One region of the Cohnella boryungensis genome, then DNA from elsewhere that is predicted to be linked to it. Evidence: predicted binding sites of a transcription regulator. Region 1 holds the regulator's gene; the other holds the start of a gene.
The links. Region 1 encodes Rex, which represses fermentation and respiration genes when NADH is low (regulators of the CRP and FNR family bind a similar motif). Its sites were predicted from a motif close to TTGTGAAATATTTCACAA; they were not measured.

Region 1 (9,403 bases):
ATCATCCGCGGGTCGCCATCATGGACGAAGCCAACCGCGTTGTCAAATTGTTGGCGGAAGAGCCGCATTCGACCGTTTTGTAACGCGTATGAAAGCTTCCCCCGAAACGCAGAATGAGCAGTACAGTCTGACTTGCGAACAAGGGGGAACGACAATGATCCGACAATGCTTCGCGACCATGAATGAGGTGCTGGACGAACTTATTTTGCATTATTCCCAAGCCTCTAATGATCAAAAATCCGATTTTCGGCAACAATGGGACATGCTCAAATCGCTAAGTGATGATATTATTGAACTATGGCTTCAGTTCGAGGACAAGATGGGACACTTCAGGGATTTGCAGCAGGCCTCTGCAGCCGCTCCCGAGCCCTGCATGTCCCATGATGCGTTCAGCAAGGGACATGGCTACTTCAAGCTTCAGATGTTCGGTCAGGCTTCTGCGCATCTGGAGGAAGTGCTTGCCGCTTACCCCGATTTTCTCTGCGGCCGACTGTTTCTGGCGATGTCCCTTATGCATTTGTCGCGGTGGGGAGAAGCGCAGAGGCACTTCCTGCTTATAGCGGCCATGGCCGATGAAAGCCGGGTCCAAGCGATCGCTTTTAATGCTTTAGGCTGCATACAAGCGGTTTATGCGCATCTGGATAAAGCGCAAGCTTACTTCGCCAAGGCGCTCGACGCCGATCCCGGCTTCGGGGATGCAAGGCATAATCTGGAATCGGTATGCCAGGGCCATGAACAGATTCAATTGCATTTCGGCAGCGCAGAGCTGAATGCGCTCGTTCAGGCTTGACTCGGATTCCTGTACGGATATGAACGGAATAGCGTACCGGGAAGGAAAGGAACTCAGGAATGAAATTTGCCGTGCTCGACTTTGAAACGACGGGCATGTCGTCCGACAAAGATGAAATTATTCAAGCGGGACTCGCCTTCATTGACGAGACGGGGACCGTTTGTTCGACTTATGCCAGCTTCGTGCGGCCCTCCAAGCCTATACCGCCGGAAATCACCCGTCTGACAGGGATTGCCGACAAGGATGTGGCGGGCGCGCCCGAGCCGGAGGAGATGCTTAACGACATCGTGCCTTTGCTTCAGGATGTCGTACTGGTCGGCCACAACGTTGAGTTCGATTTCCGCTTTCTGCAAGCCGCCCTTGATCGGAGCGGCTATTTGCCGTTCGGCGGAAGATTGCTGGACACGGTCGAGCTGGCCCGAATCGCGTTTCCGACGCAGTCGTCCTTCGCGCTTGCTTCGCTTACTCAGGCATTGGGAATCGCTCATGATCGTCCGCATCAGGCAGATAGCGATGCTCTGGCTACGGCCGAGCTGTTCTTGAGATGCAGAAGCCGTCTGCGAGAATTGCCTTTGTTGACGCTGCAAAGACTTCATGGCATGTTTGAGTCCGATCAGGACGATCTTGGATGGTTGATCGCGGATACTTTGTCATGGAGAGAGATGCAGCCGCATATGCCCGAAGACGGTCTGTTTTATTTTCGCCAGTTCGCGATGAGCGTCGGGGACTGGAGCGAAGAGCAGAATGGCCGACGGGAGGATGGAGCCTCCCTGGCTTTGCAGAATATGGATTTCGATAGCTATTTGGCCGCCGTGCAGGGCAACCTGAAATCAGCCTTCCACGCATACGAGGCAAGAGAAGGTCAGGACATCATGTTCAAGCAGGTTTATGATGCCTTGGAAGAGGACGCCCATCTGCTGGTCGAAGCCGGTACTGGAACAGGCAAATCTCTGGGCTACTTGCTGCCTTCCCTATATTATGGACTGAAGGAAGACAAAAAAATCGTCGTCAGCACGCATACGATTCAGCTTCAAGAGCAGCTGCGAGAGCGGGACCTGCCCTTGCTTCAGCAGGTGCTGCCAATGTCCTTCAAAGCATCGGTATTCAAAGGCAGAAACAACTATTTGTGCTTGAGGAAATTCGAGCATCGTCAGCAGCTTCCCGCCCATGCCTTCAGCAGAGAGGAAGCGGTTACCCGGGCCGGTATGACGGTGTGGCTGGGCGAGACGCTTCGCGGAGAATCCGAGGAGCTGAATACCGGCGGTCGAGGTCGCGAAGAGTGGAGCGCTGTGGCAAGCGATGCGGCCTCCTGCCTGAATCGGGCGTGCCCGTGGTTCAGAAGATGCTTCTATCATCGCGCTCGCCAAGAGGCGGGCAAAGCGGATTTGATCATCACGAACCATGCCCTGCTGTTCACCGACATGCGGGCGGATCATCGGCTGCTGCCGGCCTATGACCGCCTTGTCGTCGACGAGGCTCATCATCTGGAAGAGGTGGCAAACAGTCATCTGGGCGAGAAAACCTCATACGCTTCCTTGATGATCCCCATGCAACGGGCCTGGAAGGATGCCAGAACGGGCCTGCTTCCGCAGCTGCTCTCGACTGTGTCCGAATCGGGCCTGGCGCAGGCTTCCGTCTGGTCGGAAAAGCTGGAAATGGTCATTCCCAAGCTTCATGACATCCGAGAAGCATGGGAACGCTGGATGGAAGCGTTATTCCAGCTGCTGTCCAGCCAAGCGGCTGCAGACGAGACCGGCAGTCTAACGCTGCGGCTTAAACCCGATGATCTTCCCGCGCAGTGGGATGCGCTTGGCATCGACGGGAACAATGTCATTCAGCTGCTTTCCGATTTTATCCGACCGTTGGAGAAGCTGGCTGTCGAAATTCGCGAGGATACGGACGAGCTCGGCATGCAAGGGCTGCTGACGGATCTCGGCGGCGTGCTGAAGGATTTTACGAACGTTCGCGCCGATACTCAGTCGTTTGTTACGCTTGGCAAGCCCGAATTCGTCTACTGGATCGAAGGCCACTCGCAATATCGCAGCCGATCGATCCAGGTCTTAGGCGCCCCTGCGGATGTGAGCGCCTTACTGCGCGAAGGGGTATTCGAGAACAAGGCGAGCGTCGTGATGACCTCCGCAACGCTGACGATCGACAAGTCCTTCAAGTATGTTACCGAACAGCTCGGTCTCGACGAAGCCGAGAAGGGCGGACGTCTCAAAACGGCCATGCTGCCTTCGCCTTTTCGATATCGGGAGCAGGCGCTCGTGCTGATCCCAAGAGATTTCCCGGCCATTAAGGGCAGGGACGGAGAGAAGGCTTTCATTCAAGCGCTGATCTCCTCGCTGCAGGAAACCGCCCTCACGGTAGGCGGAAGAACGCTTGTGCTGTTCACCTCCTATCGTATGCTTCGGGCGGTATACGACCCGTTGAAGGAGAACCTTGAACAGCACGGGATTCAGGTGCTCGGTCAAGGAATGGACGACGGCAGCCGCAGCCGGCTCACGCAGCAGTTCATGAAGCAGCCGGCTTCCGTGCTGCTGGGCACGAGCAGCTTCTGGGAAGGCATCGACTTGCCGGGAGACGCGCTGACCTGCCTGGCCATTGTCAGGCTTCCTTTCCAGCCGCCCAATCATCCGGTCGCGGAGGCCAAGTCGGAGAAGCTGCAGGCCGAGAACAAAAATCCGTTCATGAAGCTCTCGCTTCCCCAAGCCGTTATCAAGTTCAAGCAAGGCTTCGGGCGTCTCGTTAGAACCTCTACGGACAAGGGGATCGTCATACTGTACGATACCCGGGTGATCGATACGAATTACGGAAAGTACTTTCTGTATTCCTTGCCCGGCCCCAAGATGGAGCACCTGCCCACCTCGGGCATGACCTCAAGAATCAATGAGTGGCTGCATCCACAGGCAGCATTGGAGGAAGGAGAAGCGAGATGAAACCTATTAAAATTTCCGAAGCTGTCGTCAGAAGGCTTCCGATCTATTTGAGATTTCTTAACGAGCTGAGCTTGAGCAACATTCAGACCGTCTCCTCTCAGGATTTGGGGGAAAAGCTGGATCTCAATCCTGCGCAGATTCGCAAGGATCTGGCTTATTTCGGAGAATTCGGCCGCAAGGGCGTCGGGTATAACGTAGATTATTTGATCGAGAAAATTCGTCAGATTCTCAAGCTGGACAAAACGATGAATGTCGTTCTGGTCGGAACAGGCAACTTGGGACGTGCTTTATGCAACTATAGCATGTATATTAAAGATAACATGAAAATCGTAGCGGTTTTCGATGCGGACCCTAGCAAATCCGGCACGCTGTTGAACCACCTCGTCGTTCAGCCGATGCAGGAGCTGGCGGACTCTGTACGCCAACTGGACATCTCCGTGGGGATTATTACGGTGCCGGCGAGCGAAGCCCAGAAGGTAGCGGATGAATTCGTTGCCGCGGGCATACGGGGCATCCTTAATTTCGCCCCGGTCGTGCTGAAGACTTCGCCGGGGGTTCGGATTCACAATGCCGATTTTACCGCAGAGCTGCTTAGCCTGGCTTATTATATGGATCATCATGAAGCGTTGAATGAGGGAGACGGAGAGAGATGAAGCAAAGACGATTAATCCAACGGGGTACTTTTGTTACAATTGACGAACAGCTGCCTGTATATCAGGGCTGGCTGGCCATGGAAGACGGCAAGATTGCCGCGATGGGACAAGGCGAAGCGCCGGCAGAGGAAACCGCGCTCGCGACCGAGACGCTTGACGGCTCCGGCTTGCTGTTTATGCCGGGACTGGTGAACACGCACGGTCATGCGGCGATGTCCCTGCTCAGAGGAATGGCTGACGATCTGGCTCTGCAGGACTGGCTGCAAAATCATATGTGGCCTACCGAGGCCAAATTCACCGGAGACGACGTTTACTGGGGATCGGCTCTGGCCGCTGTTGAGATGATTAAAAGCGGTACGACGACATTCGTCGATATGTACGACCACATGCATCGGGTGGCCGAGGTGGTTGACACCTCCGGTCTGAGAGCGAGCTTGACGAGAGGCGTTATCGGCTTATGCCCGGAGGACGTCCAGAAGGCGAAGCTGGAGGACGCGATCCGCTTCGCCAAGGAATGGCATGGCAAGGCGGACGGCCGCATCAGCGTCATGATGTCACCACATGCGCCTTATACCTGTCCGCCGGATTACATTCTCAAGTTCGTGGAGACGGCGCACGAATTGAATTTGCCGATGCATACCCACATGTCCGAGACGCTTGCGGAAGTGGAGCAGAACGTTAGGGATTACGGCGTGCGTCCCGTAGAGCATCTGGATCGTCTCGGAATGTTCAGCCGACCTACTTTGGTCGCCCATGCCGTACATCTGAACGACGAAGAGATTGCCCTGCTCGCTGAGCGCAAGGTTGCGGTATCCCACAACCCGGTCAGCAATCTGAAGCTGGCCAGCGGCGTGGCAAGAGTGCCTGAGTTGCTCAAGGCTGGCGTGACCGTCTCGCTCGGGACGGATGGTGCTGCCAGCAACAATAACCTGGACCTGTTCCAGGAGATCTCGACGGCGGCCTTGATTCACAAAGGGGTCTCCGGCGATCCAACCGCGATACCGGCAGCCGAAGCTTTGCGGATGGGCACTCTATACGGCGCCCGCTCCATCGGCCTTGAGGGCGTCACCGGGCAGTTGAAGACAGGCTTGAAGGCGGACATTATCGCCTTGAATATCGGCAAGGCCCACTTTGTGCCGCGTACGGATGTCGTCTCCCATCTTGTCTATTCCGCAAGAGGCGCGGATGTCGTTCATGTCTGGGTAGACGGCAAGCCGCTGCTGCGCGACGGCCAGTTGACAACGCTGGATGAAGAGAAGATCATGGCGGAAGCCGAGCGTTGCTATCAGAGGCTGCGGGCATGAGCGCGGTTCGGGGCGAAGGAAAGCGGTTCTTTCCTTCCCTCACTCGAGGGAAATGGATCATTCTGATCGCGGGATTTGTGCTGTTTGTCCTCGTTTCCTTCGTTCTATACGTGCGAACGGCGGATTCCGAATACCGCAAAGAGGAGAACAAAGCCGTTCGTCTGGCGAAGGAGCAGGGCGGCTTGACGGAAGTGACCGAAGCGGTAAGCCATACCTGGGAGGAAACCGTGTGGGTCGTAACCGGCAAGGATGCGGAAGGTCAATCGTGGATGGTGTTTGAGCACAAGGATGGTGTTTTGCGCGCGAAGCTGGATGACAATCTCAGCAGGGAGCAAATGCTTGACCTGTTCGCCCGGGATCATGAAGGCAAACCGATTCGCATGATGCCTGGCTGGTTCAACGGCCAGCCAGCTTGGGAAATTCGTTATTGGAACGATGCCGGCGAAGAGCATCAATCGCTGTCGTTCTACGCCTTGGCTGACGGCTCGATGCTCAAAACATACACGCTGCAATAAGCGCTGCTTATTGGGCAGGAAAACGCCGTAAAGGCGTTTTTTTGTTGGATTGCCAGCGATCGTCTAACGATTCGTCTATCTAAACCTGATATACTCTTAGTTGTAAGCGAGGTCGAGCCTTGCGTTTGACCTTTCCTGACTTTTCTCGACGATTGCCGTCCGAGGTCAACACTAGAGGAGGAACGGTAGATGAATAAACTTAAATTGATTCCAATCACGATAACGGCGGCTGTGACGGCCGCAATTTTATTCGGCGGATGGTTCGCCTACAATCACTATGGCATCGAGAAGCCGCTGGACAAGGTTGCTCATTCGGTGCCCGGCGTGGACTCGGCCAGCATTGATTTCTCGGGAAGCCTGGTCACCGTCAAGGTTCAACTAGACCCTGATGCCGATCTGGGAACCGTGTACCGCACGATCAAGCAGCAGGGAGCTTCCGAAATCGGCAGCCGAAAGCTCGAGCTTCTGGCTTCGGGGCAGAGCAGCGAGCGCTTGGAGCAAGCATGGAGCTATTCGCTGTTCGACGTGGCGGAGGCGATGGAGAATCGCCATTATTCCGGCGTTCGAGAGGCGATGTCGCAGATGTCGCAGCAGTTTCCCGGCATTGTCGCGACGACGGACATGGATGAAAGCAACGTGTACATTTCCATGAAGGATGGCGACTCGGCCAAATTCGTCGTGCTGCCTAGACAGCCTGCAACGTTAGGAGCGTGGCCGAATGCGTAAATTAAGCGAACACCGCAAAGAGATGGCGATCGGCTTCTTCGTTGTCCTGCTTGTCTTTTTAGTATTCGTCGGGCTGCCTCCTTCCATACTGGTCATGGGACTTCTGACGTTCGGCGCGATTTTTTTGTTCACGCGCTCCAGAGGTGGACTGGCAGTGGGGGCTGCCGGCAAGAAATCCGTCATACGCAAGCCGGAGTATCTCACGTTCGAGGATATCGGAGGTCAGGATCAGCCGAAAAGAGAATTAACGGAAGCGCTCGATTTCCTCGTCTATCGGGACAAGATCGAGAAGCTGGGCATTCGTCCGCTGAAGGGCATTCTGCTGACAGGACCTCCGGGAACGGGCAAAACCTTGCTTGCCAAAGCGGCCGCCCAATACACGAATTCCTCTTTCGTCGCAGCCTCCGGCAGCGAATTCGTGGAGATGTACGTGGGCGTCGGAGCAGGCCGGATTCGCGATTTGTTCAAGGAAGCGCGACAGCAGGCGATGAAGCTTAAGCGCGACAGCGCGATTATTTTTATCGACGAGATCGACGGCATTGGCGGGAAAAGGGACGGCGGACAGCATCGCGAATACGATCAGACGTTGAACCAGCTGCTTACGGAAATGGACGGAGTGCAGGGAGACGAGTCGGTTCGGGTGCTGCTGATCGCCGCGACCAACCGCAAGGAATTGCTGGATCCGGCGCTGCTGCGTCCGGGACGCTTCGATCGGCACATTCAGGTCGATCTTCCGGACAAAGCCGGAAGGGAGCATATATTGCGGCTGCATGCCCGCAACAAACCGCTGGATGCGGCAGCCTCCCTCTCGAAGGTGGCGCAGGAAACGTTCGGCTTCTCCGGCGCCCAATTGGAGAGCGTTATGAACGAGGCGGCGATCTATGCCATGCGCGAAGCGTCGGAGACGGTTACGACGGCTCATCTTACGCAAGCCATCGACAAGGTCATGATGGGCGAGCGGATGGATCGCGAGACGACCCGCGAGGAGCGGGAACGGGTGGCGATCCATGAGCTGGGACATGCGATTGTTGCGGAGCAGGTTCGCCCGAAGAGCGTCGCGCAGGTTTCTCTGACGCCGCGGGGGCAAGCGCTCGGCTATGTGCGCCATCATCCGCGACAGGACAACTATTTGTATACCAAGAAGGTGCTGGAGGAGCAGATTATGATTGCTCTTGGTGGCGCCGCGGCCGAAGAAATCTTCTACGGGGAGCGAAGCACGGGCTCGAAGGGGGATTTCGAGCAAGCGACCTCCATCGTAAGAACGATGATCGAATCGGGGATGTCGAAGCTCGGCATTATTCACCCGCAGGCATTAACGCAGGAGCAATGGTCGGCCGAGAACGCGGCGATTCTGGAGGAGCTTACAAAGAAGACCCGGACGATGCTGGAAGAACAGAAGAAGGCATTTAAACTGCTGCTGGACCGCCTCGTCAGCGAAGAGACGCTGTCCGGCCAGCAATTGAGAGCTATTCTGCAGCAGGACGCCGCATAGATGCATAGCGACTAGAGGGTTGGGCAGCGGTGAAGCTGTTCGGCCCTTTTTGCATATTTTACATCGATCATGGAAGGAAATTAGATGAGAAATATGATAGCATTGAACTTAGTTCGGATTTGTATCGTCTAATAGATCAGAGGTGGCAAGTTTGGAGTCCCAACGAAATTTCGATTTCCTTAAATATATGGTTGAGAGCGATGACGAAAAAGGCTTGCTTAACGAGCTAATGACCGCTTACGGCAAGGACGTATGGAATTATGCATACAGTATGACGCGGAAGTGGGATTTGGCAGATGATATTACGCAAGAAGTGTTTATTAAGGTGTTCCGCAATATGCATGCGTTCCGCCGGGACGCTTCAGTGAAAACCTGGCTTTTGACAATTACCCGCAATACCGCGATTGATTTTCAGAGATCGGCTTTTTTCCGCAAGGTGACGCTTTCCGATTTTGTCGAGGACTACGGGGAGCGGCGCTCCGTCGAGCAGGAAGTGCTGGAAAGCTCGGCAATGAGCGAAATGTGGAAAATGGTGCTGGGATTGCCCAAGAAGTATAGGGAGGTCATCATTTTATTCGCTCATCATCAATTGTCGTTAAAAGAAATCGCTCAGGTGCTGGATGTGACGGAAGGAACCGTGAAATCGCGAATGTTCCATGCCCGGCAGAAACTATCCAAAATGAAGGAGGCGAACCGCGATGGATGACAAGGAATTATTCGAACAGCTAAGAAGCGGTCCGCTTCCTCGGACGGGATTCGACGAAGAGCTGCGCAGAAGAATCAACAGCAATCTCGACAATCCGAGACGCGGCCAGAAGAAAGCTCCCTTTCTTCGCATGGGCATACTCGGAGCGTCGTTCCTGATCCTTGCGGTGCTCGCCGTCGGTTTGTGGCGCTGGGAGGGGATTCGGTCGGGCCAGGAGCAGAGGCTGTCTCTTCCGACAGAGAGCGCCTTGTCAAGCGGAACGAACGCCAACGACGAAG
Region 2 (9,403 bases), on a different contig from region 1:
GCCGCAGGAGGAATGGGTAGGAGAGTTCGGGCATAGAGCCCGTGCGGACGGCTGGTGGCGAGACGGAGCGACCGTCGTTGCGGCGGTATCCGGCGGACCGGATTCCATGGCGCTTCTGCACTTGCTGAAGGGGCTGGCGGACGGAGAGCCGGGGAGAATCGTCGTCGCTCATGCGAACCATCAGTTTCGCGGCGCGGAGTCGGATGCCGAAGCGGAGCTGGTGAGGCGGACCACTACGGAGTGGGGCATGCCGCTTGAGACGGTTTGTCTGGGCATGCCGGAGTTCCTTGCGGAGACGGGGATGAACGCCCAGAGCGCAGCGAGAGAGAAGCGTTATGGTTTCTTAATGGACGTATCGAAGAAATACGGCGCCGGCTGTCTCCTGACGGCCCATCATGCCGACGATCAGGCCGAGACAGTGTTGATGAGAGTGATTCGGGGGACGGGGATCGGAGGCTTGGCGGGCATTCGTTATCGCCGAGGGGAACAACAGTTGGAACTGATTCGCCCCTTGCTGCGTATTACAAAATGTGAGCTTCTTGATTACTGCAAGCGAAACGGGGTGCCTTACGCGGTTGATAGCAGCAATGTCGACCGTCATTACTTCCGTAACGCCGTCCGGCTGGACCTGATGCCGCTTCTGGAGCAATATAACCCTAGGTTGAAGGAGTCGCTGACCAGGCTGGCGGACATGGCGGCAGCGGATGACGATTATATGGAAGAGCAAACCCTTCGCGTTTTCCGCGAGGCGGTCTTCCCTTCGGGGGAGGGCTTCCGGTTGGAGCGACGACGGTTCCGCGGCCTTCACGTCGCTTTACAACGCAGATTGATTAAATTAATATTAAACTGTTCTTCAAACCCGCGCCAAATGCTGGATTTCCGGCAGGTGGAGGAAGTTCTCGCCGCGCTTGAGCAAGAGCGCCCCACGACCTTGTTGTTGGATATCGGGGACGGCTGGGTAATGAGAAGGGAATATGAAGAAGCGTATATCGGACCCGCAGAGTCGGCGCCGATGCGCTTTGCGTATATCGTCACGGAAGCGACGGATAAGATTGCGATTGAAGAAACGGGGGCTCTCGTCAAGCTGGAGAGGATGGACGGAGCGATTCGGGGAGTACGGGACAATCGCGATGAAGCCTGCTTCGATGCGGACAGCCTGGAATATCCGCTCCGGATTCGCAATCGGCTGCCGGGCGATCGCATGCGGCCCTACGGACTAAACGGCACCAAAAAAGTGCAAGATATGTTCGTCGATGCCAAAGTTCCGCCCACTCTTCGCGATAAGCTGGCGCTGCTGGTCGACGCGGAGGGACGCGTACTGTGGATTCCGGGAATACGCCGCTCGGGACATGCTCTTGTAGGCGGAGCCACCCGAAGGACACTGCGTGTCTCGTACAGTGCCCCCGAAAACTAGGGCATGATCGGAGTAAAGCAATCATACCGTGTAATAATCTCATTGGGAGGCACCTTTCTTGCACAACGACATTCAGGAAGTTCTTTACTCGCAAGAAGCGATTCATCAGAAGGTAACGGAGCTTGGAGCGGCGATCAGCCGCGATTACGAAGGGCGCAATCCGCTGGTGATATGCGTGCTGAAGGGCGCTTTTATTTTTATGGCGGACTTGTCCAAGAACATCAGCATTCCGATCGAGCTGGATTTCATGGCGGTATCGAGCTATGGCAATTCCACGAGATCCTCGGGCGAGGTCAAGATCGTCAAGGATCTGGACGTCTCCGTCGACGGTCGGGACGTGCTTATCGTAGAGGACATTATCGACAGCGGACTGACTCTGAGCTATCTTATTGACGTGCTGGAGCGTCGGAACGCATTGTCCGTCAATGTCGTGGCTTTATTTGACAAGCCGGGCCGCCGTACGGTCGATCTTAACGCCGATTATACCGGCTTTACGATACCGGATGCGTTCGTCGTCGGATACGGGCTGGATTACGCGGAGAAATACCGCAACCTGCCCTACGTCGGCGTGCTGAAGCCGGAGATTTACTCAAGCTAGCTCTCGTCGCCCACAACGCGGCGGGATAAGATTGTGATGCCAAGACAGGCTATGTTAAAATGATGTGAGCGTGTCGAGAGGAGGTCGGGGATGAATCGGTTCATCCGGAACACAGGCTTTTACTTACTTATCTTTTTGGTGACTGTCGGGATCGTTCAGTTTTTTATCGGCAAGCAAGATACGACGAAGGAACTGAGCTATAACGAGCTCGTCGTCGCTGCTCAACAGGGCAACGTTCAGAAGATGACGATCCAAGTTCAGAGCGGAACCTACCTGGTTACAGGCGAATTCAAGCCTAAAGCCGGTCAAGAAAAAGGCGAGACCTTCATGGGCCGCGCACCCCTGGCTGACTACGTAATGGAACAGTTTACGCAGACAGGGCTGGAAAAGAATTACGAGGTCATTTCGAAGAAAATGCCGGGACAAAGCTTCTGGCTGACATTCTTAACTTCCATCATTCCGTTTATCATTATGTTCGTACTGTTCTTCTTCCTGATCAATCAGGCGCAGGGCGGCGGCGGCAAAGTGATGAATTTCGGCAAGAGCCGCGCCCGTCTTTATAATGAAGAGAAAAAGCGGGTCACGTTCGAGGATGTCGCCGGAGCGGATGAAGAGAAGCAGGAACTGGTCGAGGTTGTCGAATTCCTGAAGGACCCTCGCAAGTTTGCCGCGCTTGGCGCGCGCATTCCGAAGGGCGTGCTCCTCGTGGGGCCTCCGGGTACCGGTAAAACATTGCTTGCCCGCGCGGTTGCGGGTGAAGCGGGCGTTCCGTTCTTTACGATCTCCGGTTCGGATTTCGTGGAAATGTTCGTCGGCGTCGGCGCATCGCGGGTTCGCGATTTGTTCGAGAACGCGAAGAAAAACGCGCCTTGTATCATTTTTATCGACGAAATCGATGCCGTCGGCCGTCAGCGGGGCGCAGGCCTCGGCGGCGGACACGACGAGCGCGAGCAGACCCTGAACCAATTGCTGGTCGAGATGGACGGCTTCGGGGCGAACGAGGGAATTATTATCGTAGCCGCGACGAACCGCCCGGATATTCTGGATCCTGCATTGCTGCGTCCAGGCCGTTTCGACCGTCAGATCACGGTCGACCGTCCAGACGTGAAGGGCCGCGAAGCGGTGCTGAAGGTGCATGCGCGCAACAAGCCTCTGAGCAAAGACGTGCGTCTCGGCACGATTGCCAAGCGGACAACCGGGTTTACCGGGGCAGATCTGGAGAACTTGCTTAACGAAGCGGCATTGCTGGCGGCAAGGCGCAACAAGAAGGACATCGCCATGCAAGAGGTCGATGAGGCGATTGACCGGGTTGTGGTCGGCACCGAGAAGAAGAGCCGCGTCATCAGCGATCGGGAGAAGCGTATCGTAGCCTACCACGAAGCGGGACATACGATTGCGGGATTTTTCCTGGAGCATGCGGATACGGTTCACAAGGTTACGATCATTCCTCGCGGCCGCGCGGGCGGCTACGTCATCATGCTGCCGAAGGAAGACCGTATGCTGGTTACGAAGCAGGAGCTGTTGGATAAAGTTACAGGCCTGCTTGCGGGCCGCGCCGCGGAAGAAATCTTCATCGGGGAAATCGGTACGGGCGCATACAGCGACTTCAAGCAAGCCACAAGTATCGTACGTGCCATGATTATGGAATACGGCATGAGCGAGAAGCTCGGGACGATGCAATTCGGCAGCTCTCAGGGACAGGTCTTCCTTGGCCGGGATATCGGACACGAACAGAACTATTCCGATAAGATCGCGTACGAGATCGATCAAGAGATGCAGAGCATTACACGCGATTGTTACGATCGCGCCAAGAAGCTGCTGACCGAGAAGAGCGAAGAGATGCACCTGATCGCGAAGACGCTGCTGGATGAGGAGACGCTCGATCTGGATCAGATCAAATCTCTGATCGAGAAGGGCACGTTCATTGCAGCGGACGGAGAAGGCTCGGGCGGAGAAGAATCCAGGGGCGAGCCGGTGGTAGACACGCTGGGCAACGTCAAGGTACGGATTCAAACCCGCGACGACGAGCCATTGTCTACCGGACTGGATCTTCGCAAGGACGACGGCTCCGAAGAGCCGAAATCCTAACAGGCGAACGTGGAATAACGGGATGCTCCCGCGCCGTGAGGCGCTTGGGCATCCCTTTTTTTGTGCCAATATCAGAAAGAAAAGCCTTTGCGATCAATTGACAGCCTTACTTGGCAAGTGTAAATTAAATGTTAATGAACGAAGTCCTTTTCGTTCACAATAAAGACAACATCCCCGCCAGGTTTGTGCTTTCATTCACAAATCACCGGTACTTCTAGGGAGGAGATTTTGCATGGAGGCCTTGGCACTAGAGCGTAAAGCCGAACAGAACCGTGAGCTTCGCGAAAGGCTTGCACAGCTCAAGAAAGAACGCAATGCCATTATTCTCGCTCATTATTATCAGCGCGATGAAATACAGGAGGTGGCCGATTTTCGCGGGGATTCGTTTCTTCTCGCGCAGAAGGCCGCTTCAACGGACGCCGACGTCATCGTTTTTTGCGGCGTGCATTTCATGGGAGAAAGCGCCAAGATTCTTGCTCCGCACAAAACGGTGCTCGTCCCGGACGAGCGTGCGGGCTGCCCGATGGCCGATATGGTCAATCCGATCGGCTTGCGGGAATTAAAGGCCAAGCATCCCAACGCGAAGGTCGTCACGTATATCAATTCCTCCGCCGACGTGAAAGCGGAGACCGATATTTGCTGTACGTCCGCCAATGCCGTCCAAGTCGTCAATTCGGTCGATTCCGACGAGATTATCTGGTGTCCGGACAAAAATCTGGGTCATTACGTCTCCCAGAAAACCGACAAGAAGATGATCATCTGGGAAGGCTATTGCAACACCCACGATATGCTGACGATTAAAGACGTGGAAGAGATGCGGGCGAAATATCCGAATGCGCAGTTCGTCGTGCACCCGGAATGCCGTCCCGAGGTCGTCGAGATGGCGGACTTCGTAGGAAGCACGACCGGCATTTTGAAGTATTGCCGGGAGTCGAGCCATAAGGAATTTATCGTCGGAACGGAGGACGGAACAGGCTATCAGCTTCGTCTGGACAGCCCGGACAAATCCTTCCACTTCGCATCCAAGTTTCTCGTCTGCCCCAACATGAAGGTGAACAACCTGAAGAAGGTCGTCAGAGCGTTGGAAACGATGCAGCCGGAAATCTATGTGCCGCAGGACGTTGCGGACAAAGCCCGTTTATCGTTGGAGCGCATGCTGCTGGTGAAGTAACCGGAGGCTTGCGCTACTCTATTGTCAAGTGGGGACGAAAATGATTAGGATACCACGATACGTTGTCGATTTTGATCTGGACAGGCTTCCTCGGGTAGAGACGGACGTAATCGTGATCGGGGCTGGCATTGCCGGCCTTTTTACGGCGCTCAAAGCGAGTGAGTCGAAACGAGTGCTTATGATTACGAAGAAATCGCTGTTCGATAGCAATACCCGCTATGCGCAGGGCGGCATCGCCGCCGTTATCTCGGATGAAGATTCTCCGGAGTTTCTCGCCCAGGACACCTTAATCGCGGGAGCCGGGCTATGCGAAACGGCGGCGGTGGACGTTCTGGTCCATGAAGGCCCTCAAGGCGTTCAGGAGCTTATTCGTTACGGCACGAATTTCGACGAAGAGGACGGCCATTATGCATTGACGAAGGAAGGAGCCCATAGCCAGAGACGTATTCTGCACGCGAATGGAGACGCCACTGGCTATGAGATCGTAAGAGCGTTGGCCGAGAGAGTAAAGACCAATCCCGATATCGTGTTGTGGGACGACCATTTCGTGCTCGATCTGCTGACGGAGGACGGTGAATGCCGCGGCGCTCTTGTGCAGAAGCCGGACGGCTCCCGCGTGGCGGTCTTCGGACGGGCTACGATTCTGTGTACGGGAGGGGCCGGTCAGCTCTACCGCTATACGACTAACCCGGATGTCGCGACCGGAGACGGCGTAGCCATGGCCTATCGCGCAGGAGCGGATATCCGCGATATGGAATTCAATCAATTCCATCCGACATCGCTTTGTTACCCCGGCGCTCCAAGATTTCTCATATCCGAAGCCGTTCGGGGAGAAGGCGCTTACTTGAGAAACATCCGCGGGGATCGTTTTATGGAAAACTACCATCCGCAGCTTGAGCTGGCTCCAAGAGACGTCGTGGCGCGGGCTATTGTCAGCGAGATGGAAGCGACGAAATCTACCTATGTTTATATCGATATCACGCATGAGACGCCGGAGCTGATTCGCCATCGATTCCCGACGATCTATGAATATTGCTTGAACTATGGGCTCGACATGACGACGGATTGGATTCCGGTTGCGCCGGCCGCCCATTATATGATGGGCGGGGTCAAGACGGATTTGCGCGGAGAAACGAGCATTCGCCGCTTGTTCGCCTGCGGAGAAGCCTCCTCAACGGGGGTTCACGGAGCGAACCGTCTGGCCAGCAATTCCTTGTCGGAAGCGATCGTCTTCGGTCAACGCATCGTAGACGCGGTGAATCAGCTGCCACCGATTCCTCTGGTTGCGGACAACGGTCCAGCCTCGGAAAGACAGGGCATCCTGACCGGGACGCTGATCGAAAGAAGGCTGAAGCTGCAGAAGAGCATGGTGCGTTATGCCGGGCTGCGGCGGAATCGCGCGGGCTTGCTTAAAGGGCTGGACGATCTGCGCAAGCAGCTCCCGCTCTTCCAGATGAGCCTGTCCAAGCGAGAGGAATTGGAATACGCCAATCTGCTTACCTGTGCGCTGCTTGTTACCGAAGCTGCCCTGAGCCGGGAAGAAAGCCGGGGGGGCCATTATCGGGAAGACTATCCTCAGAAGGATGATCGGGACTGGCAGGTACACACGATATTGAACCGGGAAAAAGGGATTCGTACAGAAAGGGTCGACGACAATGTTTGAAAGGGAAAGCGATTGGACGATCGGCGGTCCGGCCGTGGAAGCGGTGAAGGAGCAGCTTCGCGTCTGGTTGGCGGAGGATGTCGGCTCGGGAGATGTGACCACGATGTCCACGGTGCCGCAGGGTCATCAGTCCAAGGGGATCATTCACGCCAAGCAAACCGGCATTCTGGCGGGCATACCTCTGGCCAGACTCGTATTTGAAGTTGTCGATCCCGCCTTGCGATTCGACGCAATGGCGACGGACGGCTCGAAGGTGGAGAAGGGCACGGTTCTGGCCGTGGTGGAAGGTTCGACGTTCAGCATATTGACGGGCGAACGATTGGCGCTTAATCTGCTGCAGAGGTTATCGGGCATCGCCACCAAGACGAACGAATACGTGGCTGGCGCGCAGGGAACGAAGGTGCGCGTAACGGATACGCGCAAGACGACGCCTGGACACCGGAACCTGGAGAAATACGCGGTCCGTATCGGCGGGGGAGCCAATCACCGGTTCGGCCTGTATGATGCGGTTATGATCAAGGATAACCATATCAAAGCCGCCGGAGGCATTACGGCGGCGGTTCAGGGAGCGCAATCCCGGATTCCCCACACGATGATGATCGAGGTCGAGGCAGAGTCCCTTGCACAGGCGGAGGAAGCGGCTCGGGCGGGCGCCCATATCGTGATGCTGGACAATATGGATACCGCAGCGATGACCGAGGCGGTGAAGGCGATTCGCGCGCAAGCGCCGCATGTTGTGTTGGAAGCTTCCGGCGGCATCACGCCAGAGCGGGTGGCGGAGGTCGCCCGTTGCGGCGTGGACGTTATCTCGGTCGGAAGCTTGACGCATTCCTTTCAGGCGCTCGATATCAGCCTGGATCTTAACGCCAAGAAATCGGGAGGCGCGCTATGATTCTGGTCGTAGATGTCGGGAATACGAATATTGTATTAGGACTGTATGAAGGAAGCAATCTGACACATCACTGGCGTCTGAGTACGAATCGCTCGGCGACCGTGGACGAGTACGGCGTGCTGATCAGCAATCTCTTTAAGCTTGCCGGCGTTCGGGCGGAGCAGATCGAGGGCGTTATTCTCTCCTGCGTCGTGCCTCCGATCATGGGTACGCTGGAGAAGCTGTTTCAGACATACGTGGGCAAGGAAGCGCTGGTAATCGGCCCGGGCATCAAGACGGGCCTGAACATTCGTTATGAGAACCCGCGGGAAGTCGGAGCCGACCGCATCGTGAACGCGGTTGCGGGAATCGAGCAATACGGCGCGCCTCTTGTCATCGTTGATTTCGGAACGGCAACGACCTTCGATTACATCGATGGGTCGGGAGCCTATCTGGGAGGCGCTATCGTGCCCGGCATCGGAATTTCGGCGGAGGCCCTCTACCAACGCGCGGCCAAGCTGCCGCGAATCGAGCTGTCGAAGCCGAAGACTGTCGTCGGCCGCAATACTGTGGCGGCGATGCAATCCGGCATTATCTACGGCTATGCCGGCCAGGTGGATGGCATTGTTAGGCGAATCAGTAAAGAGTTCGATGTTAAGCCGCGCGTTATTGCCACTGGCGGCTTGGCGGAGCTGATTGCCGGGGAATCGGAGACGATTGAAGTCGTCGACGCCTTGCTTACGCTCGAAGGCTTGCGAATTGTATATGAACGTAATGGGTAAATCTAGATTGAACGATTGTGCGAAAGGAGGGCAAACGGCATGAAAGACGAAATCATACGCGCGACCGCATGGAACGGCGGCTTGCGCTTGTTTGCGGCACGCACGACAGAATTGGTGTCGGAGCTGCAGCGAAGACAGGATACGTACCCGACGGCGACGGCCGCGTTGGGAAGAACGGCAACGGCGGCAGCCATGCTCGGTTTTATGCTCAAGGGCGAAGAGAAGCTCACCGTTCAAGTGAAAGGCGACGGCCTGATCGGCCAGATCGTGGTGGATGCCAATGCGGCGGGCCAGGTACGGGGTTATGTAGACAATCCGCATGTTCATCTGCCCAGCAACAGCCAAGGCAAGCTTGACGTAGCGGGGGTGGTCGGACGTACAGGTCAGCTGCATGTCACCAAGGATCTCGGGCTGAAGGACCCTTATCGCGGCAGCGTCCCGATTATTTCCGGGGAGATCGCGGAGGATTTCACTTTGTATTTTGCGGAATCCGAACAAACCCCTTCGGCCGTCGGCTTAGGCGTACTTGTCGATACGGACAATTCCGTCATTCATGCGGGCGGCTTCATCGTCCAGGTCATGCCTGGTTTGACGGAGGCCAACCTTGTCCGACTGGAGCAAGCGATCGCCGCGATGCCTCACGTCACTGCGCTGCTGGATCAGGGAGAGACGCCGGAGAGCTTGCTGCGCTTTCTGGTGGGGGATGAGATAACCGTCCATCAGACGCTGGAGCCTGTATTCTATTGCCACTGCTCGCGGGAAAGATTTGAACGGGCGCTAATCACGCTAGGCAGAAGCGAGCTTCGGGGGATGATC

Region 2: the regulator Rex is predicted to act here: its motif matches at 4,284-4,301, upstream of nadA (quinolinate synthase NadA).

Annotation. Positions count from the first base shown of each region.
Region 1 is NZ_JBHSED010000005.1:174,622-184,024, forward strand. Features, by position in the region: gene panD (aspartate 1-decarboxylase) at 1-83, shown strand, start outside; gene ACFO1S_RS05375 (hypothetical protein) at 155-790, shown strand; gene dinG (ATP-dependent DNA helicase DinG) at 850-3,729, shown strand; gene ACFO1S_RS05385 (redox-sensing transcriptional repressor Rex) at 3,726-4,382, shown strand; gene ACFO1S_RS05390 (amidohydrolase) at 4,379-5,686, shown strand; gene ACFO1S_RS05395 (cell wall elongation regulator TseB-like domain-containing protein) at 5,683-6,201, shown strand; gene ACFO1S_RS05400 (hypothetical protein) at 6,391-6,927, shown strand; gene ACFO1S_RS05405 (AAA family ATPase) at 6,920-8,419, shown strand; gene ACFO1S_RS05410 (RNA polymerase sigma factor) at 8,571-9,125, shown strand; gene ACFO1S_RS05415 (hypothetical protein) at 9,118-9,403, shown strand, end outside.
Region 2 is NZ_JBHSED010000008.1:10,807-20,209, reverse strand. Features, by position in the region: gene tilS (tRNA lysidine(34) synthetase TilS) at 1-1,414, shown strand, start outside; gene hpt (hypoxanthine phosphoribosyltransferase) at 1,473-2,012, shown strand; gene ftsH (ATP-dependent zinc metalloprotease FtsH) at 2,103-4,100, shown strand; gene nadA (quinolinate synthase NadA) at 4,333-5,271, shown strand; gene nadB (L-aspartate oxidase) at 5,312-6,934, shown strand; gene nadC (carboxylating nicotinate-nucleotide diphosphorylase) at 6,927-7,826, shown strand; gene ACFO1S_RS06695 (type III pantothenate kinase) at 7,823-8,587, shown strand; gene hslO (Hsp33 family molecular chaperone HslO) at 8,627-9,403, shown strand, end outside.